Regions from separate parts of the Mesorhizobium sp. INR15 genome, predicted to be linked through region 1. Evidence: predicted binding sites of a transcription regulator. Region 1 holds the regulator's gene; each other region holds the start of a gene.
What was found. Region 1 encodes PhoB, which activates phosphate uptake and scavenging genes when phosphate is short. Its sites were predicted from a motif close to TGTCATNNANCTGTCAT; they were not measured.

Region 1 (7,778 bases):
CAGGCGGTCATAGCCGACGACCGGAATGCCTTCGTCCAGTGCCTTCTGCACGGCCGGGCCAATGGCCGAGGCATCCTGCGCCAGGATGATCAGCGAATTGGCGCCTTGCGAGATCAGGCTCTCCACGTCCGTCAACTGCTTGCCGGGATTGGACTGCGCGTCGGCGGAAATATACTTGTCGCCAGCGGCCTCGATGGCCTTCTTCATCGCCGCCTCATCGGTCTTCCAGCGCTCTTCCTGGAAATTCGACCACGAGACACCGATGACCTTGTCCTTCGCCTGCGCGACCGACACGAGCGTCAGCGACATGGCGGCACCCGCCAGGATGGCGGCTGTGAATCTTTTCATGTTATCCTCCCTGCGCCGCGTGTGGCGCGACCAAACTGACCCGAAGGCCGGCACAAAGGCTCTATTTTTTCGAGCCTCGAAAAAACACTGGTCCAACGTCAGAGCGCTGTCAACATCGATTCTGATGGTTTCTGATGTTCGGAGTAATTTTTTTCGAGCCCCGTAATAAATAATATGACAGGACTGCCGGGTTCTGCCAGTATTTGGAGTGTGTCACCGACGGCCTTCGATTGCACGAAAGGTCGCGGCGGCGGGGAGGAAAGCAGGAACAATGTCGGTCGGAATCCGTCACGACGATTTGCGCCGGCGCAACCGGGCGATGGTTATTTCGTCCGTACGCCGGGCAGGACAGCCGTCCCGCACCGAAATCGCCGCCACAACCGGGCTCAGCCATTCGACCATCTCGGCGATCTCCTCCGACCTGATCGCCGAAGGCATTCTCACGGAAAGCAAGCCAAGCGAGACCGTGTCCCTGAAGCGCGGCCGCCCCCAGGTTGGCCTCAGCCTCCACCCGGAAGCCGCCGCCGTGATGACCGTGGTGTTGTCGCTGAACTTCCTGTCGGTTGCCGTCATCGACTATGCCGGCCAGGTGATCGCCGAGGAGCAGCGCCGGCTGGACACACTGACCATGTCGCGCGAGGCGCTCATTGGCGAATGCGTCGCCATCGTGCGGCGCCGGCTCGAGGATCCGGACCTCGATATCCACAGCGTCGCCCGCATCGCACTGGCCATTCAGGGCATTACCGATTCCCATGCCCGCGCGCTGCTGTGGTCGCCGATCACACCACAGACCAACATCCCTTTCGCCGACATCCTGGAAGAGGAATTCGGCATCCCCGCCACCATGGAAAACGACTGCAATATGATGGCGGTTGCGCTGCGCTGGCGTAACCCGGAGCGCTACCGCGATGACTTCATCGCCATCCTGCTGTCGCACGGCATCGGCATGGGCCTGGTGCTGAAGGGCGAATTGTTCACCGGCACCCATTCGTCCGGCGGCGAGTTCGGCCACATGATCCATCGGCCGAACGGTGCGCTTTGCCGCTGCGGACGGCGCGGCTGCGTCGAGGCTTATGCCGGCAACTACGCCATCTGGCGCAACGCCAGGCAAATGGGCGAGGACGCCGAACCGGTCGACGTCAGCGACGCGGAGATGCGGGCGCTGGCGGCATCGGCTCGCGAAAGCGATGGGCCGGAGCGCGAAGCTTACCGCAAGGCCGGTGAAGCGCTCGGCTTCGGTCTCGGCAGCCTGTTCGCGCTGATCGATCCGGCGCCTGTCGCCATGGTGGGCGTCAGCGCCGCCGCCTTCGACCTGATCGAACCGGCGCTGCGCGAAGCCATAGCCCAGACCGCCGGTGGCCAGCACTCGAAATCGATTTCCTTCGACACCGAGCCGAATGAGCTGCCGCTGATCCGCGAAGGCTGCGCCATGCGGGCGCTGACCTTCGTCGACCAGGAGATTTTCGCGCCGGGCTCACAAACAAAGCCTGAATCCGTCGGCAAGGACGTCGCCTGAATTTGCCGGCTTTCAGTCTTCCCTGATGGCGTAGCCCGCGCCGCGAATGGTGCGGATGACGTCGGGCATGCGGCCATTGTTGACCGCCTTGCGCAGCCGGCCGACATGCACATCGACCGTGCGCTCGTCGATATAGATCGTCTCGCCCCAAACATTGTCGAGCAGTTGGCTGCGCGAAAACACGCGGCCAGGATGACGCATCATGAATTCGAGCAAACGGAACTCGGTCGGCCCGAGCCGGATCTCGCTTTTCTTGCGGTAGACCCGGTGCGATTCGCGATCGAGCACGATGTCGCCGACCTTGAGCACACTGGACAGGACTTCCGGCTTGGCGCGGCGCAGCAGCGCTTTTACCCGAGCCATGAATTCCGGCGTGGAAAACGGCTTGACCAGATAGTCGTCGGCGCCGGTGGAGAGACCGCGTACACGGTCGCTTTCCTCGCCGCGCGCGGTCAGCATGATGATGGGCAACCGCTCCGTCTCGGGACGCATTCTTAGCCGGCGGCAGAGCTCGATGCCGGAAACCGCCGGCACCATCCAGTCGAGCACCAGAAGGTCGGGAACATTCTCCTGGAGCCGGATTTCGGCCTCATCGCCGCGCGTTACCACTTCGACCTGGTAGCCCTCGGATTCAAGGTTGTAGCGGAGGAGCACACCTAGCGGCTCCTCGTCCTCCACCACCATGATGCGTGGCGCGATCATCGGCTGGTCACCCCTGTCATGCCGCCGGCACGGTCATTGCCGTCTCGTCCTGCTTCGGACGATTGGCGGGCAACTGCGTGCCGGTCAGGACATAGTACGCGTTTTCAGCGATGTTGGTCACGTGGTCGCCGATGCGCTCAAGATTCTTGGCGCAGAACAGCAGATGCGTGCAAGCGGTGATGTTGCGCGGATCTTCCATCATGTAGGTCAGGAGCTCGCGGAACACCGAGGTGTACTTGACGTCGATGCGCTCATCGTCGGCGCGTAGTTTCGCCAGGGCGGCCGCGTCGCGCGCCGCGTATTCCTCGATGACGCCCTGTACCTGGATCAGCACCAGCTGCGCCATTCCGTCGATGGAGTGCGACAGGTCGCGCGGCGTGACGCTGAGGCCGACGGTGCCGACGCGCTTGGCGATGTTCTTGGCCAGATCGCCGATGCGTTCCAGATCGCCGGCCATGCGGATCGAGCCGACGACATGGCGAAGATCGTCCGCCATCGGCTGCCGCTTGGCGATCAGCGTGATGGCGCGGTCGTCGAGCTCGCGCTGGCGCGCGTCCATGATGGCGTCATCGGAAACGACGCGCTGCGCCAGCGCGTTGTCGGAGGTCAGCAGCGCCTTGGTTGCACCGCCAACCATCGCGCCGGCGAGATCGCCCATATCGCTGATGAGCCTGCTGATCTGTCCGAGATCCTCGTCGAAAGAAGCGACTGTATGTTCGCCCATGATCTTGTCCTCGTATGCCTGAGACTCAGCCGAAGCGGCCGGTGATGTAGTCCTGAGTGCGCTTCTCGCGGGGCGACGTGAAGATCTTCTCGGTCTTGTCGAATTCGACCAGCTCGCCCAGGTACATGAAGGCTGTCTGCTTCGACACGCGCGCTGCCTGCTGCATGTTGTGGGTGACGATGACGATCGTGTAGTCGGCTTGCAACTCGTCGATCAGCTCTTCGATCTTGGCGGTCGACAGCGGATCGAGAGCCGAAGCCGGCTCGTCGAGCAGGATGACTTCGGGCTTCACCGCCACGGTGCGGGCAATGCAAAGCCGCTGCTGCTGGCCGCCGGAAAGGCTGAGGCCGCTGGCATTGAGCTTGTCCTTGACCTCGGTCCAGAGCGCCGCACGCTTCAGCGCCTGTTCAACGCGACCGTCCATCTCGGACTTGCTGATCTTCTCATAGAGCCTGACGCCGAAAGCGATATTCTCATAGATCGACATTGGGAACGGTGTTGGCTTCTGGAACACCATGCCGATCTTGGTCCGCAACAGGTTGAGGTCCTGCGAGCGGTCAAGAACGTTCTGGCCATCGAGCAGCACCTGGCCCTCGGCGGTCTGCTTCGGGTAGAGCTCATAGATACGGTTGAAGACGCGCAGCAGCGTCGACTTTCCGCAGCCCGACGGTCCGATGAAGGCGGTGACGCTGCGCTCTGGCAGCGACAGCGTGATGTTCTTCAGCGCCTTCGACTGGCCGTAGAAAAAGTTGAGGTTCTTGACCTCGATCTTGGCCTTGGCGGTTGCCTCGGTTGCGATCGTCATGTCTGGAGACAACATCTGGCTCATTTGTCCTCTCTGCGTCCGGTCAGGCTGCGTGCAAAGATGCTAAGCGCGAGAACCGTCAATGTGATGATGAGTGCACCGGTCCAGGCCAGTTGCTGCCATTCCTCGTAGGGGCTGAGAGCAAACTGGAAGATGGTGACAGGCAAGCTGGCCATCGGCGCGTTGAGATTGCTGCTCCAGAACTGGTTGTTGAGGGCCGTGAAGAGCAGCGGTGCCGTTTCGCCGGAGATACGGGCGATCGATAGCAATATGCCGGTGACGATACCGGAAAGGGCGGCGCGGTAAGCGACGGATTTGATGACAACCCAGCGCGGCGCGCCGATCGCGGTGCCGGCTTCACGCAACGCGTTCGGCACCAGGTTGAGCATGTCCTCTGTTGTGCGCACAACGACCGGAATGACCAGGATGGCGAGCGCCACGGAACCGGCGAGCGCCGAGAAATGCCCCATTGGCCGCACCATCAACTCGTAGACGAACAGGCCGACGATGATCGACGGCGCGGAGAGCAGGATGTCGTTGATGAAACGCACCACGGTGGTGAGCTTCGAGAAGCGTCCGTACTCGGCCATGTACGTGCCGGCCAGCACGCCGATCGGCGTGCCGACGATAACGGCGATGACCGTCATCACCACGCTGCCGTAGATGGCGTTGAGCAGGCCACCGGCATCACCCGGCGGCGGCGTCATCTGCGTGAAGACGTCGAGCGAAAGGCCGGCAGCACCCTTGTAGAGCAACGCGCCGAGGATAAGCGCCAGCCAGGCAAGGCCGATGCCGGCGGCGACGACGCACAGCGTCATCATCACGCCATTCTTGCGCTTGCGGCTTTGTTGAAGCGATGTGGCTGTCGACATCGGTCAGGCTCCCGTGCGGGCGTCGATGCGCATCAGCATGTAGCGTGCCATGGCAAGGATGATGAAGGTAATGACAAACAGGATCAAGCCGAGCGCCACCAGCGAGGATGTGTAAAGATCGCCGACGGCTTCGGTGAATTCGTTTGCGATGGTCGCTGAGATTGTCGTGGCCGGCGCGAACAGCGAGGTGCTGATCCGGTGCGCGTTGCCGATGACGAAGGTCACCGCCATCGTTTCGCCGAGCGCACGGCCAAGAGCAAGCATGACGCCGCCCATGATGCCGATGCGGGTATAGGGAATAACCACGCGCCGGGTCACTTCCCAGGTCGTGCAACCGATACCGTAGGCCGATTCTTTCAGCACTGACGGCACCGTGTCGAACACGTCCTTGGTGATCGAGGTGATGAAAGGCAGGATCATGATGGCGAGGATCATCGCCGAGGTCAGCAGGCCGATGCCGTAGGGTGGGCCGGCAAACAGGTTGTTGAGGCCGGGAACGCCGTGGAACAGCCAGATAATGAAGGGTTGAACCGTCGTCTGCAGGAACGGTGCCAGCACGAACAGACCCCAGATGCCGTAGATGATCGAGGGGATGCCAGCGAGCAGTTCAACCGCCATGCCGATCGGGCGCCGCAATGGGCGCGGGCAAAGTTCCGTGAGGAAGATTGCGATGCCGATGCCGAGCGGCACGGCAATCAGGATGGCGATGGCCGATGTGATGATGGTGCCGTAGATGGGCGCCAGCGCACCGAATTTCTCAGTGACCGGGTTCCAGCTTTCGGTGGTCAGAAAGGAGAAGCCAAAGGTAGACAGCGCTTGCCAGGAACCGGCAAACAAGGAGATCGCGACACCGCCGAGCAGCACCAGCACGAGGATCGCGGCGGCACGGGTAGCCGCATGAAAGATAGTATCGGTCAGCGCGAAGCGTCTGACGATGGCGTCGCGCGAGCCTTTATTGGCTGGCAAGGCTTCCTGGACAGCACTCATGTCAAGCTCGGCTCTTTGTCTTGAGAAAAAAGGAGCGCCGCAAGGCGCGGCGCTCCTTCGGGTGAAATTACTCGCCGGCGTAGACGGGCTTGCCGTCGGCCATGATGTCGGCCTTCCAGGAGGTCTTGATCAGGTCCACGACGCTGTCCGGGATCGAGACATAGTCAAGCGCCTTGGCGGTTTCCTTGCCGTCCTTGTAGGCCCAGGCAAAGAACTTCAGGGCTTCACCGGTGGCAGCCGCATCATCCGGAGCCTTGTGGATCAGCACCCAGGTCGAGGCGGCGATCGGCCAGGTGGCATCGCCAGGCTCGTTGGTGATGATGACGTTGAAGTTCTTCGCGCCCTTGAAGTCGGCATTCGAAGCAGCCGCGCCGAAGGATTCGAGTGAAGGCTCGACAACCTTGCCAGCAGCGTTCAACATCTTCGAATAGGAGAGGTTGTTCTGCTTGGCATAAGCATACTCGACGTAGCCGATACCGCCGTCGGTCTGCTTGACGGTGTTGGCAACGCCTTCGCTTCCCTTGGCGCCAACGCCGGTCGGCCATTCAACGGCCGTGTCCGAACCAACCTTTTCCTTCCAGTCAGGCGACAGCTTGACCAGATAGTTGGTGAAGTTGAAGGTCGTGCCCGAGCCGTCCGAACGGTGGACGACGGCGATGGCGGTCGACGGCAGGGTCAAGGTCGGGTTCAGCGCCTTGATCGCGGCGTCGTCCCAAGTGGTGATGGCGCCCATGTAGATCTGCGCGATCGTCTTGCCGTCAAGGATGAGTTCGCCCGGCTTGACGCCCGTCAGGTTGACGATCGGCACGATGCCGCCCATGACCATCGGGAACTGCACGAGGCCGTTCTTCTCGAGGTCGGCATCGGACATTGGCTTGTCGGTGGCGCCGAAGGTCACGGTCTTGGCGGTGACCTGCTTGATGCCGCCGCCGGAACCGATCGACTGGTAGTTGAGGCCGATGCCGGTGTCTTTCTTGTAGGTGTCGGCCCACTTGGCGAACACCGGGTAGATGAAGGTCGAGCCGGCGCCGGAAAGATCAGCTGCCATTGCCGCGGAAAGGGTGAAAGTGGACGCCGTAGCCATTGCGATCGCAACGGCCGCCGAGCGGATGAAATGTCTCATGTGGCCTGCTCCTGTTCGGAAGATGGTCTCTCGGCGCCATTTCCTCCGGCGCCCGCTGAGGCCAATAGCCTTCGATTATAACAGTCGCATGACAGTTTCATGTCGCTCCGGTAACGCGTTACTGGAGGTTCAAAACCCGGGCCTTCCCTGCCCGTGAGGCGAGACCCCCGTTTGCCCCGGGAATCAGAGGCTTGAGCGGCTTTCAAGCCAGTTGCATGCCGTCAAAATCTGGATAGCCGGCTTTGGAAAAGAAAAACCGGACGGGAGCGCGTTGCTCTTGGCCAGAACATGTCGTGGCCAGGCCATCGCCGAAAACAGGTCCGTTGGGGTAGGATGACGCTGTTTCATGCCGGCGGTCGCTGCTCCCGCCCGTAACTGCAAGGACGGAATTCGATAAGGCTCATTGTCGCGACTGGGCGCGGCATTGATATGGTGCGATCGCGCTATAGTGCAGCGCCTGGCCTTGTCACGAATCTATGCCGGATTTTCGGGCAACAGGCTCAAGCCCGGGCATTCCTTTCAGCGAATTCGGCTACCCCGCGCTGCGCTGCGCTTCCTCGCCAGCGCCTATCCAGCGCTCCAGCTTTTCAAGCAGTGCCCGGGGGCTGATCGGTTTGGGCAGGTAGTCGTCCATGCCGGCCTCGAGGCAGCGTTCGCGATCGCCCTTCAATGCATGCGCGGTGACGCCGACGATCGGAACA
Region 2 (7,778 bases), 1.7 Mb from region 1:
CTATGTCATCGGCGACGACGGCGCGCCCTTCCGCGTCGGCTTCACACTGTCAAACGAGTTCTCCGACCATGTCACCGAGCGTGTGAATTATCTGTTCCTTGCCCATTCCAAGCTCCGCAACGCCTCCTTTGGACCGGAGATCCTGATCGGCGACCTGCCGTCGGATATCAGGGGCGCCTCGCGCATTGTCCGCGCCAACGAGGTGCTGTGGGAAAAGCCGTTCCTGTCGGGCGAGGCGAACATGTCGCACACCATCTCCAACCTCGAACATCACCATTTCAAATATTCAGCCTTCCGCCAGCCGGGTGATGTGCATGTGCATATGTTCGGTACGGCCACCCTCTCCTTCGCCGACGGCATCAAGACAGAAGCCGGCGATGTGTTCGAGATCGAAGCTGGGGATTTTGGCCTGCCGCTGCGCAATCCGCTTGAGATCGAGAAGCCGGTGAAGGTATCAGTGAAGGCATTGTAAGTAAGCGCCACAAGTTGGATGGCGAGGAAATGAACAAGATAAAGTTTTGCATCGCATTCGCAGGCCTAGCTCTGTTCCTCGCTCAGCCGTCATCCATCGCCTATGGCGCTGGTCAATGCAGCGAAAAATCCTACCGCGAAGCCCGGTCGGCTATGACAAGCCGGCTTCTGGCAACCGGCTATTCGAAAGCACAAGTGGGTTTTCTGATGCGCAATGCGGATCGTATGACATCCGCCCTCCGCGGCGATAAGCTGAACGACAGTGGCCAACGTTGCGGCATCGACTCGGCTCGAGCCCATGTCCTCGGCTGTCTCGACAAGCAGCTTTTCCCTTTGCGGTCAGGTTCAAGCGCCTCGCTCAATGAGGAAAAGCAGACCCGAGGATTTTGGGGCAGGAAGCGCCTATCTGTGCGCGAGCTGCTCTTTATCGGGCAGTTTCATGGTTGCCTGGGCGCCGCGAAAGAGTATCTGTTTCGCGGCTGACCCAAGCGAATAGCCAGCCTCAATAAATATCGAAGTCGAAATATTTTGCCTGGATCTTCTTGTAGGTGCCGTCGGCCACGATCGCGTCGATCGCCGCGTTGAGCTTGTCGCGCAAGGCGGTGTCTTCCAGGCGCACGGCGATGCCGGCCTGTGTTTCGGTGCCCTTGACGTCGCCGATCATCTTGCAGCAATCGCCGCTCGACTTCTTCATCCAGTCGACCAGCACGAACTTGTCTGAGATCACCGCATCAAGCCGGCCATTGGTCAGGTCGGTGATCGCCTCTTCCTGGGTTGGATAGAGCTTCGCTTCGGCGCCGGCCTTGCCATAGACGTCCTGGGCATAGGTGGCCTGGGTGGTCGAGGCCTGGGCGCCCACCGTCTTGCCGGCCATTGCCGCCGGTTCGGTCGAGGTGAGATCGCTGTCCTTCAGGGCGACGACCGAAAGCGGCGTCGTGTAATATTTGTTTGTAAACAAGACCTGTTTCTTGCGCTCCTCGGTGATGCTCATCGAGGCAATAATGGCATCGAACTTCTTGGCCTGCAGCGCGGGAATGATGCCGTCCCAATCCTGGGTGACGATCTCGCACTCGACTTTCATCTGGGCACACAGCGCATTGGTGATGTCGATGTCGAAGCCCTCGACCTTGCCGTCGGGAGTGATTGTGTTGAACGGAGGGTAGGCCCCCTCGGTGCCAATCTTGATTTTATCCGCCGCCTGGGCCGAACTGGCACCGAGCACCAACATGGCGGCTGTTGCCGCTGACGCGATCCATCTCGAAATCCGCATTTTCCTGCTTCCCCTTGAGCGCTGTCATTCTGACAGTCGGCAAGGGCAGCCAATCATGACGCGTTGGCGCAGGCAAGCCTGTTGCCAGACAGTGGTGGAAACTTCAGCGCGCGGCGCGGAAATGCTTGGACAGTTTCAGGCCCTGCGCCTGGTAGTTGGAGCCGAGATCGGTGCCATAAAGTGCCTGCGGCCGCTTCAGCATGTGCTCGTAGACCAGCCGGCCGACGATCTGGCCGTGGTCGAGGATAAACGGCACTTCGTGGCTGCGCACTTCCAGCACCGCCCGGCTGCCGGTGCCGCCGGCCGCCGAATGGCCGAAGCCCGGATCGAAGAAGCCGGCATAGTGGACGCGGAATTCGCCGACGAGCGGGTCGAAAGGCGTCATTTCGGCCGCATAGAGCGGCGGCACGTGCACCGCTTCCTGGCTGACCAGGATGTAGAATTCGTCGGGATCAAGCACCAGTTCGCCAGCGCCGCTCTTGTGGATCGGTTCCCAGAAGTCGACGACATTTTGGGCGGCGCGCTTGTCGACATCGACCAAGCCGGTGTGGTGCTTGCCGCGATAGCCGACCAGCCCATCCTGGTCGCCGTTGAGGTCGATCGACAGCGCGATGCCACCACCGGAAATGTTCGGCGGTTCGGTGGCGACCAGCATCTCGGCGCGGTGCAATTCATGCAATTCGGCTTCCGAGAGCAGTGCATTGCCGGTACGGAAGCGGATCTGCGACAGGCGTGAGCCGGTGCGCACGACGATCGGGAATGTGCGCGGGCTGACTTCCAGATAGAGCGGGCCGTTGTAGCCGGCGGCGATCTTATCGAACTCGTGGCCGCGATCGGTCATCACGCGGGTGAAGATATCGAGCCGCCCGGTCGAACTTTTCGGATTGGCCGAGGCCGAGACGTCCGCCGGCAATGCCAGGCTCTCAAGCAATGGCACGATGTAGACGCAGCCGGTTTCCAGCACCGCGCCTTCGGCCAGATCGATCTCGTGCAGCTTCAGCCGATCGAGTTTCTCGCTGACCTTGTGATTGGGACCGGGCAGGAAAGAGGCCCGCACCCGCCAGGCCTTGCCGCCGAGCCTGAGATCGAGGCTGGCCGGCTGTATCTGGTCGGCATCAAGCGCGCGCTGTGATTTCAGCGCGCCGGACTGGAACAGCGCCGCGATGTCCTGATCGGGAAGAATGCCTGTCTGCCGCAAAGCTGGCTCGCTCCAAGACGGGTCTCTTTTTTCGCAGGCAGGCTTTTGCGGAGCCTGCGTGGTACAAAGCTCTTAATGAAGCCGGCAATTGACGCAAGCGTGGCGCGGGTCTAAAGGGTCGTTATCCCGTGGTGATTTGGCCGGTCGGCTTGCAGCCACGTTAAACAAGTCGCTAAAGGACCGTCGGGCCGCAAGGCCATATGGACCGGTTGCGACTTTCGCGGCCGGTTTTTTTGTGTCTGGAACAAAAGCGATGAGCACCAAGAAGCATAACTGGAAGCCTCAGACCGCACTCGTGCATGCCGGGACATTGCGTTCCGGCTTCGGCGAGACCTCCGAGGCGATCTATCTCACCCAGGGCTATGTCTACGAGACCGCGCAGGCTGCGGAAGCCCGTTTCAAGGGCGAAGAGCCCGGTTTCATCTATTCACGCTACGCCAACCCCACAGTCGACATGTTCGAGAAGCGCATGTGCGCGCTGGAAGGCGCCGAGGATGCTCGTGCGACGGCGTCGGGCATGGCGGCGGTGACCGCCGCCCTTCTGTGCAGCGCCAAGGCTGGCGATCATATCGTGGCGGCACGCGCGCTGTTCGGTTCCTGCCGCTGGGTGGTCGAGACGCTGGCGCCGAAATACGGCATCGAGGCGACGCTGGTCGACGGAACCGACATCGCCAACTGGGAGAAGGCGGTCAAGCCGAACACAAAGCTGTTCTTCCTGGAAAGCCCGACCAATCCCACGCTGGAAGTGGTCGACATATCAGCCGTCGCCTCGCTGGCCAATTCGATCGGTGCACGCCTGATCGTCGACAATGTCTTCGCCACGCCCTTGCAGCAGAAGCCACTGCAGCTTGGCGCGCATATCGTCGTCTATTCGGCGACCAAACACATTGACGGCCAGGGCCGCTGTCTCGGCGGCGTCATCCTGTCCGACAAGAAGTGGATCGACGAGAACCTGCACGACTATTTCCGCCACACCGGCCCCAGCCTGTCGCCGTTCAACGCCTGGACGTTGCTGAAGGGCCTCGAGACGCTGCCTTTGCGCGTGCGCCAGCAGACGGAAAGCGCCGGCAAGATCGCCGATTTCCTCGCCGAACGTCCGGAAATTGCCCGCGTCATCTACCCCGGCCGCGCTGACCATCCGCAGGCAGCGATCGTCAAGAAGCAGATGTCGGGCGGCTCGACGCTGATCTGCATGGACGTCAAAGGCGGCAAGCAGGCCGCCTTCGCCCTCCAGAACGCGCTCGACATCGTGCTGATCTCGAACAATCTCGGCGATTCCAAGAGCCTGATCACTCATCCGGCGACAACGACGCACAAGAACCTGAGCGATGAGGCGCGTGCGGAGCTTGGGATTGGACCGGGGACACTCCGGCTGTCCGTCGGCCTCGAAGACACCGACGACCTGCTCGAGGACATCGCACAGGCGCTGAAGGCCAGGTAAGGCCTTCACGCCCTCGATGGCGTCTCGTCCAGCTCCGCCGCTTTGGTGCGGATGATCATCTCGTTGCCGCGCCAATCGACGGCACCGCCGAGCCAGCCGCGCACCCATATCGCGGGCAGGATCAGGTCGCGCGCCATCATCGCCGGGATCGTGCGTGGCGACAGGTGCCAGCCTTTGGCCAAGGCAAGGACCCACTCGGGAAGATAGGTCGCCACCAGCACGGCTATAACGGTCAATCGCAGGCTGAAGCCGGCGTTTGCAGCCGCGATCAGCGCAAGAACCAGCGGCACCGCCGCGCCGATCAGGATCTCCGGTGTGAAAAACAACGGGAAAGTGACGCGGCGCAGGCGCGACCACCGCGCCTGCCGCGACCAGACCTGGTCAAGTGTGCGGCGGCCAAGCGGTTGCTCGAAAGGCGCGGCAACGAGATTGACGCGCAGGCCAAGCCCGTCAACCAGCTTGGTGGCGGCGGCATCCTCGGCGCTCTCGGCGGCCAGGGCGCGGATGCCGCCATTGGCGTCCAGCAGCGGCTTGTTCAACAACATGCTCTTGCCCTGGGCGAAGCCAAGGCCAAGCGCATCGCCGGCATATTGCCAGCGCGCCTGCAGCGTGTTGAGGAAGGCGCACTCGACCTCGGCCCAGAATCCGTCAGGCCGCGAGCCTATTGGTGTCGAGCAGACCAGGCCGGTGTCGTGCCGCCAGGCCGACATCAGGTGCTGGACATAGTCCCCCGGCATCAACACGTTGGAATCGGCGATGATGACCCAGTCGTGGCGTGCCGCCTCCCAGCCCTTGATGCAATTGTTGAGCTTGGGATTGGCGCTGACCCGGTCTTCGCCGATGAGGAGCCGGGCATGCACGACGGGAAAGCGCGCAATCGCCGAGCGGATCAGCCTGACCACGGGATCGTCGGCATTGGCGACACAGAAGATGAGCTCGTAATCCGGCCAGTCGAGCGAGAAGGCCCGCTCGAGCGTCTCCTGCGTGAAAGGCTCGACCCCGCGCGCCGGCACGATGATCGACACAGGCAGCGGGTTGTCGGCAGGCGGAGGAACATGGCTTCTACGCCTCAGCTTCGACGAGGCGAGGAGAATGCTGGCGATATTTGAGGCAACAAGCGCGGCCGAAAGCGAGCCAGCTATGAGAGCGAGTTCCATGGAGATCTGGCACTCCAGAAAAGACACGGCCCGAAAGGTGACCGTTTTCGACAGAGCGCTGAGTCGCCCGCCCACCGCACACCATCATTATCATGTGTCACTTAAATGACATTCTTTGCCGGCACCTGCCTTGCGGGTCAGGCGTGACAAGACGCGCCCACCGTTGACCTGCTCTCACGGAGCGCCGACAGTTCAGCCTGAAATGTTTTGGAGCAGCTTATGTACAGCGCCGTCACGCGCAACATCGAAGTGCAGGTTCGGCCGTTCTACCTGGAGGATCGTTCCGACCCCTCCGAGAACCGCTATGTCTGGGGTTATCAGATAACCATCGACAACCAGTCGGACGAGTTCGTGCAATTGTTGTCGCGCTATTGGCACATTACGGATGGCACCGGCCGGGTCGAAGAGGTGCGCGGCGCCGGCGTTGTCGGCGATCAGCCCGAACTCAATCCAGGCGACAGCTATCAATACACATCCGGCTGTCCGCTTTCGACGCCGTCCGGCATCATGGTCGGGCACTACACGATGCGCACCAAGCGGGGCGAGACATTCGACATCGCCATTCCCGCGTTTTCACTCGACCTGCCGGGCACCCGGCGGACGGTGAACTGACTTTTCGATTTCTCTGAAGTTCGCCCCTCGCCGCCTGGCTTAGCGATGAGGGACCAGGTTCCTACTGGGCCGAGCCGAATTCCGCCGGGTCGAAGTCATACTGCTTCGAGCAGAATTCGCAGGCGACATGGATGCCGCCATCCTCGGTGCTGTCCTTGATCTCCTGCGCCGAGAAACCCTCGAGGATGCCACGGATCTTGTCTTGCGAGCAGGAGCACTCGTCGGCAACCGGGACGCCGCCAAAGACGCGCACGCCATGCTCATGGAACAGACGGTAGAGCAACCGTTCGGCGCCGATCGTCGGGTCGATCAGTTCGGTCGGTTCGATAGTGCCGAGCAAGGCCAGCAATTCCTGCCAGGAATTGTCGATCGGATCCGAGATGTCCTCGCGCGGATCGCCGTCGCCGCCCGGCAGATCCGGAACGCGCATGCGCTCAGGCGATTGCGGCAGGAACTGCGCCAGGATGCCACCGGCGCGCCATTGCTGGCGGGCACCGCCGACACCAGGCGTCAACAGCTTGGCCACCGAGAGCCTGAGATCTGTCGGGATCTGCTCTGACTGACGGAAATAGGTGCGCGCGGCCTCTTCCAGGGTTTCGCCGTCAAGCTGGACGATGCCCTGGTAACGCTGCGTGTGTGCGCCCTGGTCGATGGTCAGCGCCAGCACGCCACTGCCGAGCAGCGTCTGCGGCGAGCTCTCGCCGGCCGCGACCAAGGCCTCTAGCCGGTCGGCGTCAAAGCGCGCATAGGCCCGCAATGCCGAGGGCGTGGAAAAATCCGCCACCAGCATGTCAACCGGCCCATCGGTGCGGGTCTGCAGGATGAACTTTCCTTCGAATTTGAGCGAGGTGCCGAGCAGCACCGTCAGCACACAGGCTTCCGCCAGCAGGCGAGCGACCGGCTCCGGATAGTCGTGACGGCTGAGGATGGCGTCGAGCATCGGCCCAAGCTGGACCGTGCGGCCGCGCACATCGAGCGGGCCGACCTCGAAAGGCACGACGTGATCGTCGCCGGCGTAGCCGAATTCGCCGAGTTTAGGGTGCTGTTCAGACACTTGATGAGTTTCCAACATGACAAAGCTCCGGGGCGCGGCCATGCCGCCCTCCGGGGCGCATGCGTCCAAACGCGCTCAATTTGCGTGATGCGCCGCAAATAGGCATCACGCGCCTCCGGATCAAGCGCCGAGGCCCCTCACGCACCAAGACACTTACGCACCAAGACACCAGGCAAGCACCGCCTTCTGGGCGTGGAGCCGGTTCTCAGCCTCGTCAAACACCACCGAATGCGGCCCGTCGATCACCTCGTCGGTCACTTCCTCACCGCGATGCGCCGGCAGGCAGTGCATGAACAGGGCATCCGGCTTGGCTTTCGCCATCAACGCCGCATTGACCTGGTAGGGCGAGAACACATTGTGACCACGCGCCCGATGTTCCTGCCCCATCGACACCCAGCAGTCGGTGACGATGCAATCGGCCTGGTCGACGGCTTCCTCCGGCGAGCGCGTGAGGAGAAGCTTGCCACCATTCGCCTTCGACCAGTCGATATGCTTCCGCGCCGGCTCGCTGCCTTCGGGTACGGCGACATTGAGGTTGAAGCGAAACCGGGCCGAGGCTTCGAGCAGCGAATGCA
Region 3 (7,778 bases), 1.1 Mb from region 1:
AGCTGCAGCCCTTCGTCGTCACGCTGTGCGGCCTGTTGATCTATCGCGGCGTAGCCCGCTTCTACACCGCCGACGGAACGGCTGGTTTTGCCTTCGGCCAGAATTTCCCGACACTGGAATTCCTGACGGCCGGACGATCCTATGGCGTCCCCAACAGCTTTATCGCGCTGATCGTCATCGCCATAGTCATGTGGGTGGTGCTGCATCGCTCGGTGTTCGGGCGCTACCTCTATGCCATCGGCAAAAACGAGGAAGCCGCGAAATATTCCGGCATCCGAACCGACCGTATCGTCATGGCCGCCTATGTCATCTGTGGCGTGCTGACGGCGCTGTCGGCGATCTATTTCGCCATGTACACGCGCTCGATCTCGCCCGCCAGCCATGGCCAGTTCTACGAACTCTACGCCATCGCGGCCGCGGTGCTTGGCGGCTTCTCGCTGCGCGGCGGCGAGGGTTCGCTGATCGGCGTCATCCTCGGCACGGTGCTGCTGCAGGAACTCCAGAACCTGGTCAACCTGCTCGGCATCCCGTCATCACTCAATTTCGCGGTGATGGGCGGCGTCATCCTGATCGGCGTGCTGGTCGACCAGCAATGGGGCGCGTTCCGGGCTCGGCGGCTGATGATGGACGCCACCCGCAAGGGCGTCGCCGGCGCGCCGGCGGAGTAGCTGTCTCTTCTCCCGCAGGGGAGAAGGGAAGAGGCGCCCTAGATTAATCCCGACATGTCGGAGAATGCCATCGCCTTGCGCAGCACCTCGGCGAAGCGCTCGCCGGCCGCCTCGCGCGGGCCGCTGTTGTCGATCGAGGTGATGCCGGGTCCCGCCAGTTTGACATTGGCGCTGCGCGCCAGCCTGGCCAGCACTTCGCCGCGCGACTCGCGGCCGCGCATGGCCAGCCGCTCGGCCAGCACTTCCGGCGACGCGGTGATCTCGACAATGGCGAGATTGGCATAGCGCTCGCGCAAAACCGGGATGATGGCGCGCGAGACATTGGCGACGGCGACATGGCCATTGGCAACCGACCAGTCGACATCAGCCGGGATACCGTAGCGCAGGCCATGCGCCTCCCAGGCAACGGCGAAAGCGCCGTCGGCTTCGGCTTCGATGAAGGCTGCTTCGGCAAGGGTGTCGTGGTCCTCGCTGGCCGCATCGCTCGGCCGGGTGATCACCCGGCGTACGAACTCCAGCCGGCTCTCTTCGGCGAAGTGAGCGCGGGCGTAGCCGATCACCGTGTCCTTGCCGGCGCCACTTGGCCCGACAACGGCGACGAAAACGCCGTCGCGGATCGGAAAGGCGGCACTCGCCAGTTCCCGTTCGATCAATGCCGACACCATCACGCGACCCGGCGCCCCTGGCGCCAGACGGTGCGAACGACAGGAACATGGTCGTCGACGCGCACGCGCACCAGGTCGGCACGCCGGCCCTGTTCGATGACGCCGCGATCGGTCAGGCCGACCGCGTCAGCCGGGTTCTTCGAAACCATGGCAACCGCCTGCGGCAAGGAAATGCCCTCGACCACATTGCCGAGGAAGAAGGCGGACTGGATCAGGCTGAACGGGATGTAGTCGGACGACAGGATGTCGAGCAGGCCATCGCTGGCCAGCGTGCGAGCCGAGACATTGCCGGAATGCGAGGCGCCGCGCATGACATTGGGAGCCCCCATCAGCACGCCGAGCCCGGCTTCCTTCGAAGCCCTGGCGGCCTCCTCGGTGGTCGGGAATTCGGCGACGCGAACGCCTTGCTCGATCGCTTCGTCGACATGACCGACGGTGGCGTCATCATGGCTCGCCAGCACGATGCCGCGCTCCTGGCAGGCTGCGGCGATGAAGACGCGGTTCGGCGCCGAGTTCTTCGCCGACTCGCCCATCCGCTTTTCGCAGAACAGCTTGAAGTCGCGATCGGTGAGCTTGAGCTTGCGCTGATAGTAATAGGCGTAGGTCTCGAGGTTGACGAACTGGCGCTGGCCCGGCGCGTGGTCCATCAGCGACGCCAGCTTGACCCGCTCGTCACCGTCGAAATGGGCGAAGGCCTCAAGGCAGTCCGGTGCTGAAACCTCGCAGCGCAGATGGATGAAGTGGTCGGCCCGCAAGCGGTCATGCCGCACGCTGTCATCGATCGCATCGGCCAGCTTGCGCATGTCCTCCGACTTCATGTCGGCGTCCTCGTCCATGCCGACGCGCAAGGCGTCGAGCACGGTGGTGATTCCCGCTGTCGCGACCTGCGCATCATGGGCAAGCACAGCCGCGATCGGGTTCCAGCGTACTTTCGGCCGAGGCGCGTAGTGGCCTTCGAGATGGTCTGTGTGCAGCTCGACCAGGCCGGGAATGATGAAGTCGCCGCCCATGTCTTCGCCAGTGCGGCCGATGCCGGATTCGATACCGGCAATCAGGCCGTCGCGCAGAACGATCGAACCTTCGATGATCTCGTCGGCAAGCACGATGCGGGCGTTGTGGAGAACAGTCTCGGCGGTCATTTCAGGCAGTCCTTGGTTGTTTGGGCAGCTTTTGCTTTGTTTCGGGCGGTCTTCTTCAGGCGGTCATTCTGGCCGGACGCCGCCCGAGTGCATGATGGGAAAGCACCATGAACGGGGCGCCTGGTTCGGTTTCGACAAACAGGGTCAGGGCGTCGACCAGCACGGGTTGCTGCAGCACGTCAGCAAACAGGCCGTTGATCGCTAGGCGAAGACGGGGGCTTTCCTGTGGCGCCGCCCGGCCGGACAGCGTCATGTGGAAGCGAAATGTCTCGAACACGTAGGGATAGCCCCACTGGCAGAGATTGCGGAATTCGGCGGGCTTCAGCGAATCGGGGCTGCGCCGTTCGATTTCGGTCTCTGTCAGCGGCGCGCGAAAACGATCGAAGTCGCGCACCACGTCGTCAGCGAACCGGTTTAGGCTCGGCACCGGTCCGTCTGTCACAAGGGCGAAGAAGCCGTCGATCTGGCTGACCATGAGGCGGGGGACCGTTACGACGGGCGTTGCTTCGGCGAAGGCATCGAGTGCCGCGCGCAGCGAGGCTTCCGTCTCGTTCGCGGCCAGCCGGAACGGCGCCTTCAGCGTGGCGTGGAAACCGTAGCGGCGCGCCGAAGCCGTGTGGAACGCCACTTCCGCCGCCGACAGGTCAGCCACCGCCTCGACAGGCCGGACGGCGGCGCCAAACGGGTCGCGGCCGAGCCAGTTGGCGGCAATCCGCGCCAGCGGTTCGTCCTGCCGGGGGGTGAAGTAAATGGCGTAGCGCATGGAAAGTCCTCGTCAAAGCGCGACGCCTTTGAACAGCTCCGTGCGACGCGCTTCAAGTCCTTGGTTTATGCATGCCTTGCCCTAAAACCGCATTGCATATTCGGGCGACATGCATTGGCCCCGCTGCCATAGGCGATTTCCATGACGGATTGACGAAGCCTTGCCACGTTCCGATAACAAAACGGTGCCATTGGGTCATTAGCCGACGTTTTTTTCGTCTTGGACCAGGCCGGCTATCCACTGATGAAAACCCTGTCAGGCCTTCATCAGCCATTCGTGCTCGGGTGCATTGTGGAATTTCCACGTCCGCTTCGGCCCGGCCATGACATTGAGATAGTAGAGATCGTAGCCGTGACAAGCGGCGCAGGGGTGGTAGCCCTCGGGCACCAGCACGACATCGCCGTCCTCGATCGCCATCGCTTCGTCCAGTGCGCGGTGGCCGTTCTTGTCGGCATCGGTGTAGACGCGCTGGAAGGCAAAGCCCTGTGGCGGGTTGAGGCGATGGTAGTAGGTCTCCTCGAGATAGGACTCGGCTGGCAGGTTGTCCTGGTCATGTTTGTGCGGCGGATAGCTCGACGTATGGCCCCCGGGCGTGATCACCTCGACCACGAGCAGCGAGTCGGCGGGTTTGCCCTCGGGCAGGATGTTGGTGACATAGCGCGTGTTGGTGCCCTTGCCGCGTACTTCCTGGCCGAGATCGTCGGGCGCGATGACGCGCACCGGCAGGCCGCCGCCCAGGCCCGGTGCGGAGCAGACCGCCAGTTCGAGATCGGTGTCCGCCGTCACCGACCAGTCCGATCCCTCAGGCACATAGACCGACCATGGCTTGCCCTCGAACGGCGACATGCGCTGGCCGAGCAGGCCGAGATCCTTGCCGTCCGCCTTGGCCGTCCCCTTGCCGGTGACAAACACGAGGCAGACTTCACGGCCGTCGGTCTTGCCTGCTGCCGTTTCACCGCGCTTCAGCCGGTGCAGATCGAACCCGACATAGGTCCAGCCGGCAGTCTGCGGCGTCACATGCGCGACGCGGCCATGGCCCTTGTTGGCTTTGACGAGCAGCTTGGACATTCTGGATTCCTTCCGGGTTATTCCTTGGGGTCGGCTTCTGCCGATGCCTTGTTCTCATCGGCCGGCTTGTAGAGATAGAAGAATTGCCAGACGCCATAGCCGGCGAAACCGAGCGCAAGCACGCCCCAGAATGGTGTGCCGGTGGCGAACTCGATCGCCGACCAGATCAGGCAGACAGCGACGACGGCGACGCGCCGCCACAGCGGCCGGAAGAACGGGTGCTCATAGTCTTTCATCGGACCAGCCTACAGCAACCCGTCATCACCGAGAACCACTGCAATCCGGCCCACTTTGGTTAGGCCCATCTTGATCAGGCCCATCTTGATCAGGCATTGGGAAAGCCTTGCGTCTCCACGGTGTAGCCGGCGGCCGTCATGACCCGCATCAACTCCTTATGGCCGACCTGCGCCATCTTGAGCGGCGGGTTCTTCCTAGGGTCCTGCTCGGCCTCGACCACGAACCAGCCTTCATAGCCATGATCCGCGAACCGCTGGACGATGGCGCCGAAGTCCAGCGACCCGTCGCCCGGCACGGTGAAGGCGCCAAGCGCCACGGCATCGAGAAACGACTGCTTCGTGCGATCCAGTCCGTTGATCACGTCCATGCGGACATCCTTCACATGCACATGGCTGATACGGTTGTGATGGTTGTCGATGGCGCGCCGCACGTCGCCACCAGCAAAGGCCAGGTGGCCGGCATCGAGCAGCAGTGGAATGCCTTGCCCGGAATGGCGCATGAACGCATCGAGTTCCGGCTCGGTCTCTACCACCGCCGCCATGTGGTGGTGGTAGGAGAGCGGCATGCCTTGCTCGGCGCACCATTCGCCAAACCGCGTCAGCCGCCCGGCATAGGCTTTCATCTCGTCGTCCGAGAGCTTCGGCTTGGTGGCGAGCGGCTTCGAGCGGTCACCCTGGATCGAGCGGCCGACTTCGCCATAGACGATGCAAGGCGCGTTCACGGCCTTGAACAGGTCGATCATCGGTTGGATGCGATCCTTGTTCTTCGCCAGGTCCTCGTCGACCAGCGTGCCCGAGAACCAACCGCCGCACAGCGTCACATCGGCCTTCTTCAGGATCGGCAGCATGACATCGGGATCATTGGGGAAGCGGCGGCCCATCTCCATCCCGGTGAAGCCCGCCGAACGCGACTGCGCCAAGCATTCCTCCAGCGACACGTCATCGCTGAGTTCGGCCAGATCGTCGTTCCACCAGGCAATAGGGGACATCCCCAGTTTAGCTCTCACGTCGTCACTCCGATTTCAGTTCTTGTTTCGCCAATGCCCAGTCAGCATAAGCCAGGTGGGTCAGGACCGCGGCACTTGCAAGGCGTCTTCGTACTTCTTGCGCGCCGCGTTCACCTGGGGCCGAGCCGACACTTCCGGCACCGCGACATCCCACCATGCGCCACCGGCTTCGGTGGAAACCAGCGGATCGGTGTCGATGACCAGCACCGTTGTGCGCTCGTTCTTCTTCGACTGCGCAAGTGCTGTCTCCAGCCCGGCAATAGAGGAGACCTTTTCCGCAATAGCGCCCATGCTTGCCGCGTGCGCGGCAAAGTCGATATCGGGCAGGACCTCGTGGCGTGAGTCCTTCAAGAGATTGTTGAAGTTGGCGCCGCCGGTCGCCATCTGCAGCCGGTTGATGCAGCCATAGCCACGGTTGTCGAGCAGAACGATGGTCAGCTTCAAGCCGAGCATCACCGATGTGGCGATCTCGGAATTGAGCATCAGGTAGGAGCCATCGCCGATCATGACGACGACCTCCTGATCAGGCTTCGCCATCTTGGCGCCAAGCCCGCCGGCGATCTCGTAACCCATGGTCGAGAAGCCATACTCGGCGTGGTAGGAGCCCGGTGCGCCGGCCTGCCACAGCTTGTGCAATTCACCTGGCAAGCCGCCGGCGGCATGAAGCAGCGTGACACCGGAACCCAGCGCGCGCTGCACGGCGCCGATCACCTGTGCGTCGGACGGATAGGCGGCGTTGGTCGAGGCCGTCACCTTGCCGGCATCCGCCTGCCAGTCCTTCTTGCCTTTGGCGGCATTGTCGGTCCAGGCGGCGGGCGCTTTCCAGCCCTTCAGCGCCGCTCCGAGTTCAGCCAGTCCTTCAGCCGCGTCCGCGACCAGCGGCAGCGCCCAGTGTTTGCCGGCATCGAAGGCTTGCGCATTCAGGCCAATGATCGTTTTGCTCGTGTTCCGGAACAACGCCCAGGAGCCGGTGGTGAAATCCTGCAGGCGTGTACCGACCGCCAGCACCACATCGGCCTCTTCGGCCAGCCTGTTGGCGGCAGAAGTGCCGGTAACGCCGACAGCGGCCATGTTGAGCGGATGGGTGTCCGGCAGCGAGGATTTGCCGCCTTGTGTCTCGCAGACCGGAATGCCTGCGGCTTGCACGAATTTCGCCAGTTCGTCCGAGGCCTGCGAATAGAGAACACCGCCGCCGGCGATCACCAGCGGCTTCTTCGCGCCCTTCAGCGCCGCGACCGCCGCCGCCAGTTCGCGACGATCCGGGCGTGGACGGCGTGGAGACCAAAGCCGCTCGGCAAAGAAGCTCTCGGGGTAGTCATAGGCCTCGGCTTGCACATCCTGGCAAAGCGAGAGCGTCACCGGCCCGCAATCGGCCGGATCGGTCAGCACCTGCATGGTGCGGTTGAGCGCCGGGATGATCTGCTCCGGCCGCGTGATGCGGTCGAAATAGCGCGACACCGGACGGAAGCAGTCATTGACCGTCGCCGTGCCGTCGGAAAAATCCTCGGCCTGTTGCAGCACCGGATCGGGAATGCGGTTGGCAAAGACATCGCCAGGCAGGAACAGAACCGGCAGCCGGTTGACGTGCGCCAGTGCCGCCGCTGTCACCATGTTGAGCGCGCCGGGGCCGATCGAGGAGGTCGCGGCCATGAAGCGGCGGCGGAAATTGGCCTTGCCGTAAGCGATCGCCGCATGAGCCATCGCCTGCTCATTGTGAGCGCGGAAGGTCGGCAAGGTGTCGCGCACTTGGTAGAGCGCTTCGCCGATGCCAGCGACATTGCCATGGCCAAAGATCGCCCAGACGCCGCCGAAGATCGGCATTGTCTTGCCGTCGATCTCGGTCATCTGGCAGCTGAGAAAGCGGGTCAGCGCCTGCGCCATCGTCAGGCGGATTGTCTTGCTCATCTTGGTTTCCTCCGCGGTCCCTGTGACGCGCCTGTTATGCTGCTTTGCGGCCGCGCGCGGCAAGCCATGCGTCGGTCAGCTGCTCGAAGCGCGATGCCATGTCGGCCACTGCCTCGTCGTCCGACATCCTGCCCGCCAGCCACTGTTCGGCCGCGTGGACGAAAAGCGTGCGCCCTACGGCAAACCCCTTGACGATTGGCGCCTTGGCTGTGGCGGCAAAGGCTGCTTCCAGCTCATCTTGCGGCGCTTCCAGGCCAAGCAGCACGACGCCGCGGCACCAGGGATCGTGCTTTAGGATCACCGCCTCGATCTTGGCCCAGGCGCCGG
Region 4 (7,778 bases), 2.9 Mb from region 1:
GCGTCAGCTTGGCGCGATTCAGCGCTGCTGTCATGCAACGGAAAGCGCCATCGCCGTCTTCAGCGGGTGCCGTGATGTGATGTGCGTCGCCAGTGAGGCCATAGCCCGTCACCTCGGCGTAGATCTTGGCGCCGCGCGCCTTGGCGTGTTCGAGTTCCTCGAGCACGACAACGCCGGCGCCCTCGCCCATGACGAAGCCGTCGCGGTCGCGGTCGTAGGGGCGTGATGCCGTCTGCGGTGAATCATTGCGCTCCGTCGACAGCGCCCTGCATGCGGCGAAGCCGGCGATCGACAGCCGCGTCACCGGCGCTTCGGCGCCACCCGCGACCATTACGTCGGCATCGCCCCACATGATCAGCCGGGCAGCATCGCCAATGGCGTGCGCGCCGGTTGAGCAAGCGGTAACGACGGCATGGTTCGGGCCTTTCAGCCCATGCCGGATCGAGACCTGCCCTGAGACCAGATTGATGATCTGGCCGGGGATGAAGAATGGGCTAATGCGGCGCGGACCGCGCTCCTTGAGGATCATCGCGTTCTCAGCGATGCCCTCAATGCCGCCAATACCGGAACCGATGAGTACGCCGGTTGCGCACTGTTCCTCGTGGGTCTTCGGTTCCCAGCCGGAATCCTTCAGCGCTTCATCGGCGGCCGCGATCCCGTAAAGGATGAAGTCGCCGATCTTGCGCAGTTCCTTTGGCTCGAGCACGGCCTCTGGATTGAAGGTTGCGTTGCTGCCGTCACCGCGCGGGATGACGTGGGCGATCTTGCAGGCAAGATCATCCACCTCGAACTCGGTGACGCGCTTGGCAGCGCTGCGGCCGGTCAGAAGTTCCTTCCAGCTGTGCTCGAAGCCCATGCCGAATGGTGACAGCAACCCAAGGCCCGTGACGACGACACGCCTCATCGCAGGTTCTCCCCGGTGATGACTGCGGAAAGTGTCAGGCCGAAGCCTTGTCGATGTACTTCACGGCATCGCCGACGGTGAGGATGGTCTCTGCCGCGTCGTCAGGAATCTCGACGCCGAATTCTTCTTCGAAGGCCATGACGAGTTCAACCGTGTCGAGGCTGTCCGCGCCCAGATCATCGATGAAGCTTGCCTGTTCGGTCACCTTGTCGGCATCAACGCCAAGATGCTCGATGACGATCTTCTTGACGCGCTCTGCGGTGTCACTCATTTTGGGCATCCTCGTCTTTTGTTTGTCTGTCTTCGTTAGCGGGCAGAATGCCGCTAATCAAGCTGAAAGATGGTCCTGCCTGAAACGCAACGGCAACAGACCGGTTTTTGCCCGAACCGCCGGGTTGCGGGCCGCATTACACGAAAATTGGCTAAGGTCCAAGACGAAATGGTCTCTTTTCACAGGGTACCGCAATGCCTTGGAACATGGTTCAGATCATCGCCATGCCGCCATTCACATGAATTGTCTGGCCGGTGACATAGGCGGCTTCGTTGGAGGCGAGATAGGCGACCGCGGATGACACTTCGGCGGTGGTGCCCATGCGGCGCGTCGGGATCGCAGCCATGATCGCCTCTTTCTGCTTGTCGTTGAGCTTGTCGGTCATTGCCGATTCGATGAAGCCCGGAGCAACGCAGTTGACGGTGATGTTGCGCGTGGCGATCTCTTGCGCCAGCGATTTTGAAAAGCCGATCATGCCGGCTTTGGAGGCGCAATAATTCGCCTGTCCGGGATTACCGGTGACGCCGACCACTGAAGTGATGTTGATGATCCGGCCATGGCGGCGGCGCATCATTGGATGGGTGAGTTCTCGGGTCAGCCTGAACGCGGCGGTCAGATTGACTTCAAGCACCGCGTCCCAGTCGGCATCCGACATACGCACGAACAGCCCGTCCTTGGTGATGCCGGCATTGTTGACCAGAATGTCGACGCCCTCGAGATCAGCCTCGGCCTTCTGGCCGAGCGCCTTGACCTCGTCGCGGTTCGACAGGTTGGCCGGAAACAGCTTGACCCGGTCGCCGAGTTCCGCCGCCAGCGTCTCCAATTTCTCGATGCGCGTGCCGTGCAGGCCGACGATGGCGCCCTGCGCGTGAAGCACTCGTGCGATCGCCTCGCCAATGCCGCCTGATGCGCCGGTGACGAGCGCCTTGCGGCCGGTCAATTCGAACATTTTTGTCTCCTGATTGAGAAGAGAACACCCTTTACAGGGATGGGATCAAATGGCGTTGGATTATGCAAGTGTTGCCAATGCGGCCTCGACCTCGGCCGCGGTGCCGACCGCGCTGGTGGCGATGTCGCGGTTGATGCGGCGCGCCAACCCGGAAAGCACCTTGCCTGCGCCGATCTCGTAAAGCGAGGTGACGCCATTGGCACCAAACCATTCCACGGTCTCGCGCCAGCGTACCCGCCCGGTGACCTGCTCGACAAGGCGACGGGCGATCTCATCGGGATCGGTCGACGCTGTGACGGAAACATTTGAAATGACCGGAACCACCGGCGCGTTCTTTGTCACACCGGCCAGTGCCTCGCACATCACGTTCGCGGCCGGCGCCATCAGGGCCGAGTGGAAAGGCGCCGACACCTGCAGCATCAAGGCACGCTTGGCGCCCTTTTCAGTGCATAGCTTCGCCGCCAGTTCGACCGCGGCCTTGGCGCCAGAGATGACCAATTGACCACCGCCATTGTCGTTGGCGACCTGGCAGACCGAACCCTTGGCGGCTTCAGCGCAGGCCGCTTCGACATCGGCATGCTCCAGCCCGATGATCGCCGCCATGGCGCCCTCGCCCGCCGGAACCGCCGCCTGCATGGCATTGCCGCGAATTCGCAGCAGCCGGGCGGCATCGGCGACCGAGACAAAACCAGCAGCGGCCAGCGCCGAGTATTCGCCCAGCGAATGGCCGGCGACATAGGCAACCTTGTCCTTTAGCGAAAAGCCTCCCGCTTCCAGCGCCCGGACAGCGGCCAGCGAAACCGCCATCAAAGCCGGCTGCGCGTTGGCGGTCAGTGTCAGCGTTTCCTCCGGTCCTTCCCACATCAGCTTCGACAGGTTTTCGCCGAGAGCATCGTCGACTTCCTGAAAGATAAGGCGCGATTCCGGAAAGGCGTCGGCGAGGTCCTTGCCCATGCCGACAGCCTGGCTGCCCTGTCCCGGAAAGGTGAATGCGATGGCCATGTTCGGCTCCAACGGCTGGTTTTTCCTGCCTGTGACGCAAGGCAGGCAACCAAGTCAAGCCCGGTGTGAACTCACTTCAGGCCGCGATCACCCGCCGAGTATCTGTTCCTACAGGCTTTTTCGCGATCACTCATGATGAAAATCGAACACGATTCGTTTGCTGGCTCTTCTCATTTTCGCTACAGGCGCTAGCTTTTCGTGACAGTTCAATGACAATCGCGTGACATTTTTGTTGCGGACCGGGGAATCCACAAGGTGGCTAAGAGTTTGAAAGGTGCCCGCAAGGCCGCGCCACAGTTCCTGGAGGACGATCCGTCCACCGGCTATTTGCCCGGCAAGACCTGGCCGACCCTGCGTTATGGGCTGGTAAGCCTGCTCGCTTCCGCCATTCTGGTGTTTGCCATCGAGTGGATCGTGCGTGGTGATCTTCTCGGCACCGTGTCGTTCTTCTTCCAGCCCTTCAAGCCGGGCTGGACCACGATCGTGGTGTTCGCACTGATCCTGATCGGTCTTGATGCCATACTCGGCCGCAGCCACCAGGGCCTGATGATCGTGGCGCCGCTGACGCTGTCGCTGGCTTTTGTCGGCCACCAGAAGTCGCTCTATCTCGGCGATCCGCTCTATCCAACAGACTTTCTCTATGCCCGGCAGATCGTTGCCCTGTTGCCGCTGCTGGTTCGCGACCGGCCGATGACCGCCATGGCCATGGCTATCGGCATCATCGGCGGATTGTCACTGCTGATCTATGGCTGGCGGCTCTGGCGCCGCAAGGTTCCCGCGCTCAGCCGCAAAGGCCGCCTTGCGCGGTTGACGCTGGCCGTGCCGCTGCTCGCATTCTTCGTTTCGATCATGGACTACGCCACCTTCTCATGGACCCGGGATCGGCTGCAGATCATTCCCATTATGTGGGACCAGAAGGAAAATTACGCCTCCAACGGCTTCGCGCTGGCCTTCGCCCTCAATGTTCCGATGGCTCATGTCTCGGCACCGGCAGGCTATTCCGACAAGGCGATCGCGGCCATCGACAGGACTGAAGTGACGGCCTCGGTACCCGATCAAAAGCCCGATATCATCATCGTCATGAGCGAGTCCTTCTGGGATCCGACCAAGCTGCCCGGTGTCGTCATTACCCCCGACCCGATCCCCAATGCGCGCTCGCTGCGGTCAGGCTCCATGTTTTCCCCCGAGTTCGGCGGCATGACCGCCAATGTCGAGTTCGAGGCGCTGACCGGATTTTCCAATGCCTTCCTGCCGGCGGGCAGCATTCCCTACCAGCAATATGTCCGCGCCCCGGTGCCGTCCATGGCGACATTCCTGAAGAGCCAGGGTTACGAGACGCGCGCCATTCACCCAGGCACGAGTTGGTTCTGGAATCGCACGCCGGTCTATGCGGATTTCGGCTTCGATGATTTCAAATCGGAGGAAAATCTGCCGCCGCTGGAAAAGCGCGGGCCGCTGGCATCGGATGCCGCGATGACCGACGAGATCATTCGCGAAGCCGACGCCACCGACGATCCGTTCTTCTTCTTCGCCGTCAGCCTGCAGAACCACGGTCCTTACGAGCCCTACCGCTACGACAACCCAACCCACAAGGTTCACGCGCTGACCAGCCAGTGGGCGCGAGACTCGCTGCTCTCCTACGCGGAGGGTGCATCCGACGCCGACAAGGGACTTAAGCGCCTGGTCGAGTGGGCGAAGAACCGCTCGCGACCCACCGTGATCGCCTTTTTCGGAGACCATCTGCCGCCGCTTGGACCGGTCTATGTGGAAACCGGCTTCATGTCCGACAATGTCGCGCCGCGCAAGGAGCCATCGACCGAGGCGGCACTGCTGCACCATGAGACCCCGCTGATTGTCTGGTCAAACAAGACCGGACCAGCCGAGGACATGGGCGCGGTCAGCCCCGCCTTCCTGCCCTATCACATCCTCAAGACCGCCGGCATCACGCACCCTTACTACACCGGATTTCTTGGCGAGATGCGCGAGCGCTACAGTGTCGTCGACCGCAATCTCCTGTTGACGCCGGAGGGCCAGGCAACCCCGGACTGGGCCCGGCAGAAGGCGATCGACCCGGCGATCCGCGATTTCCGCCTGCTGCAGTACGATATGATGTTCGGCAAGCGCCTTGGAGCGCCTGATTTCTTCCCCGAAACGGTGGACAAGCTGGTCGCCCATACCAGTTGAACGACGCCGAGCGGGACCGCGTGGGTGCCGCTTCGGCATTCCTTCTCAATTCGTCAATTGCAGCCTCGAGAACTTGTTGGCGATCTGCAGGAAGACGTTGGGCAGCTTGGCCGGATCATTGACCGCGTAGTAGTCGCTCGGATTGGAGGCGCAGGCGCTGTAAAGTGTCCGATTGGCCGCGGTGTCGGATTGTAGCACCATCGTGTAGATTTGAACGCCTTGGTTCTTCAACTGCGTGCAGACACTCTTCGTCCAGCCGTCGACGTTGCGCGCCGCGGTTGCCTGGTTGTCCGAGCCGAAACGCCCCCCCGCAAGATAACCGTAGGACGTGTAGTCGGATTTGGTCGCCTCGTTGCTGGCGCCGTAAACGACATTCTCGCCGTCCGTCAGCAACATCACGATCTTGCTGACGCCAGGGGTCTTCCATGCCGCGCCGTCGGTGTAAGGCGCCGCCGGCGACAATACCCGCATGCCCCAGGACAGCCCCTCCGAGACATTGGTGCCCGAACCGTTCCATTCGGTCATCTGACTGGCTGCCTTGCGCAACTTGTTGAAGTCGTCGGTCAAGGGAACGACAGGCGTCGGACAGGCACGATTTGGGCCGACCGTGATCGCGGTAGTCGTCTCGGTGATGAGCTTGTTGGCGGGCGCGACATATTTCGCCACCTTCTCAAGATCCGCGCCGAGCAGCAAGTTGACGACCGAGCCAAGGAGACCACTCAGATCGATACCGAGAATATTGACGCCCGATTGGGCAAGCTTGTTCTTGTCGCTGACGTCGTCGAGATAGGAATTGTTGTAGCCGGTGGACGAATTTCCATACGAGCCCGACGGCTTCGTGGCGTTCGCCGGATCATCGGGCGCGAAATATGGCACGAACAGCGTGTCGGGCCTGGACGGATCCGGCGACGCATCGGAGATGTTGTATGCGCCCGGCCGGGCCTCGACGCAGCCTTTCCATCCAGTGCCGTTCCAGCCTGTGCGTTTGGCGACCGGCACATCTTGTTGAAGTTGCTTGAACAGCGCCATGTGGTTGGGGCGCTTGCCGTTGATCACCGGGAAATTGACGCCGTTGGTGGACGATTTGCCGTCCATGTCGATCCACGACGGGTCGAACCCGTCGCCGTCGACATTGACCGCGGTGACGAATGGCACCAGGGAGGCGCGAATCTTGCGCGTTGGCGATTTCATGCCCTCAAGGGAATTCAGAAGCGAGTCCGTCGCTGTCCTCAGTGCCGTCATGCGCGCGCCGGCCATCGAACCGGTGTTGTCCAGAACCAAGACGACTTCGAGCTGATCGTTTGATTCGACGGCCGCGGTGTCGACCGTGATGTGCCTTTCGTTGCCGAACAGGAAGGCGAAGTTCAAATTGACGTCCGCCGAGGCGACCGCCTTTGTCTTGATATAGTTGATGCCCTTGTCCACCGTCAGCGTTGCCTGCGCATTGCCGAGTTCGCCATGCCCGGCGATATTGGCCTGGAAATACCGGTCGAATGCATCGTTGCGGGTGATGTCCAGATCGCCGAGATGCGATGAAGCCAGGCTTGCGGCATCGAGCGCATTTTGCAGATTGCCCTTGGCCCGCATAATAGTCGAGACGTCGGTCGCGAAGGCGGCGGCTGTCAGGATAGCCGGCAGCCCCAGTCCCATCATGAGTGCGAAGTTGCCGCTTTTCGAGTGCCAGAATTTCTTGAGAAGCATCCTTACCCCCGGGAAATGCTTGCCGCTTTTGTGCGGGCTATCCCGGCTTCTGCGCCCGCGATGGTGAACCGAGCGTTGATGGATGGGTTCAACCGCGCACAACCTGACATTGTGGTTAAGAGCCGGTTGCGGGAAAATCGCAAAAGAATCTCGATCGGAAGCAGCTGGCGCCACCTCGCCTGTGACTTCAATTGGGGTCTTCCCCTTGCCTTCCCGCCCGATTGCTGTATAGACGCCCGCAATCTGCCGGTCCCAGCTGGGGGCTGAACGGAGGGCCGGAGGTTTTCGAAAACCTTTGTGTGAAGCCAGAAGCGCTTCCGCCTCCCGTGTCTCCGCTCTCGACCGTCTCGTCATGCTCTTTCTTCCCCGTGCCCTTTTGGGACCAGCGGGTCAGAGAAGTTGCAGAGGCTTTTGCCGCCGGGAACCGGGAGAGAAACGAAGAAAGGCACTGAACCATAATGGCTCTTTACGAACATGTGTTTCTTGCCCGGCAGGACCTCTCGCAGCAGCAGGTCGATGCGCTTGTCGAACAGTACAAGGGTGTCATCTCCGCGAATGGCGGGTCCGTCGGCCGGGTCGAGAACTGGGGACTGAAGTCCCTCACCTACCGGGTCAACAAGAACCGGAAGGCATACTACACGCTGATGGACCTGGACTGCCCGCCGGCAGCGCTCAACGAAATGGAGCGCCAGATGGGTCTGTCCGAGGACGTGCTGCGTTTCCTGACCATCAAGGTCGAAGCGCATGAGGAAGGCGCCTCAGCCATG

Region 2: a site for PhoB is predicted at 5,632-5,648, ahead of GA829_RS32020 (ceramide glucosyltransferase). Genes of this name have one in related genera too.
Region 3: a site for PhoB is predicted at 3,377-3,393, ahead of GA829_RS02540 (DUF1045 domain-containing protein). Genes of this name have one in related genera too.
Region 4: a site for PhoB is predicted at 3,325-3,341, ahead of GA829_RS26515 (LTA synthase family protein). Genes of this name have one in related genera too.

What each region holds. Positions count from the first base shown of each region.
Region 1 is NZ_CP045496.1:1,617,768-1,625,545, reverse strand. It holds gene xylF (D-xylose ABC transporter substrate-binding protein) at 1-348, opposite strand, end outside; gene GA829_RS07865 (ROK family protein) at 620-1,864, shown strand; gene phoB (phosphate regulon transcriptional regulator PhoB) at 1,877-2,566, opposite strand; gene phoU (phosphate signaling complex protein PhoU) at 2,583-3,290, opposite strand; gene pstB (phosphate ABC transporter ATP-binding protein PstB) at 3,316-4,119, opposite strand; gene pstA (phosphate ABC transporter permease PstA) at 4,116-4,967, opposite strand; gene pstC (phosphate ABC transporter permease subunit PstC) at 4,971-5,954, opposite strand; gene pstS (phosphate ABC transporter substrate-binding protein PstS) at 6,022-7,077, opposite strand; gene GA829_RS07830 (PAS domain-containing protein) at 7,610-7,778, opposite strand, start outside.
Region 2 is NZ_CP045496.1:6,599,254-6,607,031, forward strand. It holds gene araD1 (AraD1 family protein) at 1-472, shown strand, start outside; gene GA829_RS32000 (hypothetical protein) at 502-954, shown strand; gene GA829_RS32005 (ABC transporter substrate-binding protein) at 974-1,741, opposite strand; gene GA829_RS32010 (2'-deoxycytidine 5'-triphosphate deaminase) at 1,845-2,939, opposite strand; SAM riboswitch at 3,058-3,135, shown strand; gene GA829_RS32015 (O-succinylhomoserine sulfhydrylase) at 3,193-4,380, shown strand; gene GA829_RS32020 (ceramide glucosyltransferase) at 4,386-5,537, opposite strand; gene apaG (Co2+/Mg2+ efflux protein ApaG) at 5,757-6,149, shown strand; gene GA829_RS32030 (Hsp33 family molecular chaperone) at 6,211-7,245, opposite strand; gene argF (ornithine carbamoyltransferase) at 7,357-7,778, opposite strand, start outside.
Region 3 is NZ_CP045496.1:544,371-552,148, reverse strand. It holds gene GA829_RS02555 (ABC transporter permease) at 1-668, shown strand, start outside; gene phnN (phosphonate metabolism protein/1,5-bisphosphokinase (PRPP-forming) PhnN) at 707-1,336, opposite strand; gene GA829_RS02545 (alpha-D-ribose 1-methylphosphonate 5-triphosphate diphosphatase) at 1,333-2,472, opposite strand; gene GA829_RS02540 (DUF1045 domain-containing protein) at 2,528-3,235, opposite strand; gene iolB (5-deoxy-glucuronate isomerase) at 3,491-4,303, opposite strand; gene GA829_RS02530 (DUF3329 domain-containing protein) at 4,321-4,539, opposite strand; gene iolE (myo-inosose-2 dehydratase) at 4,629-5,546, opposite strand; gene iolD (3D-(3,5/4)-trihydroxycyclohexane-1,2-dione acylhydrolase (decyclizing)) at 5,607-7,451, opposite strand; gene GA829_RS02515 (bifunctional 5-dehydro-2-deoxygluconokinase/5-dehydro-2-deoxyphosphogluconate aldolase) at 7,486-7,778, opposite strand, start outside.
Region 4 is NZ_CP045496.1:5,408,785-5,416,562, forward strand. It holds gene fabF (beta-ketoacyl-ACP synthase II) at 1-904, opposite strand, end outside; gene GA829_RS26500 (acyl carrier protein) at 939-1,175, opposite strand; gene fabG (3-oxoacyl-[acyl-carrier-protein] reductase) at 1,387-2,124, opposite strand; gene fabD (ACP S-malonyltransferase) at 2,185-3,126, opposite strand; gene GA829_RS26515 (LTA synthase family protein) at 3,382-5,310, shown strand; gene GA829_RS26520 (pilus assembly protein) at 5,356-7,011, opposite strand; gene rpsF (30S ribosomal protein S6) at 7,470-7,778, shown strand, end outside.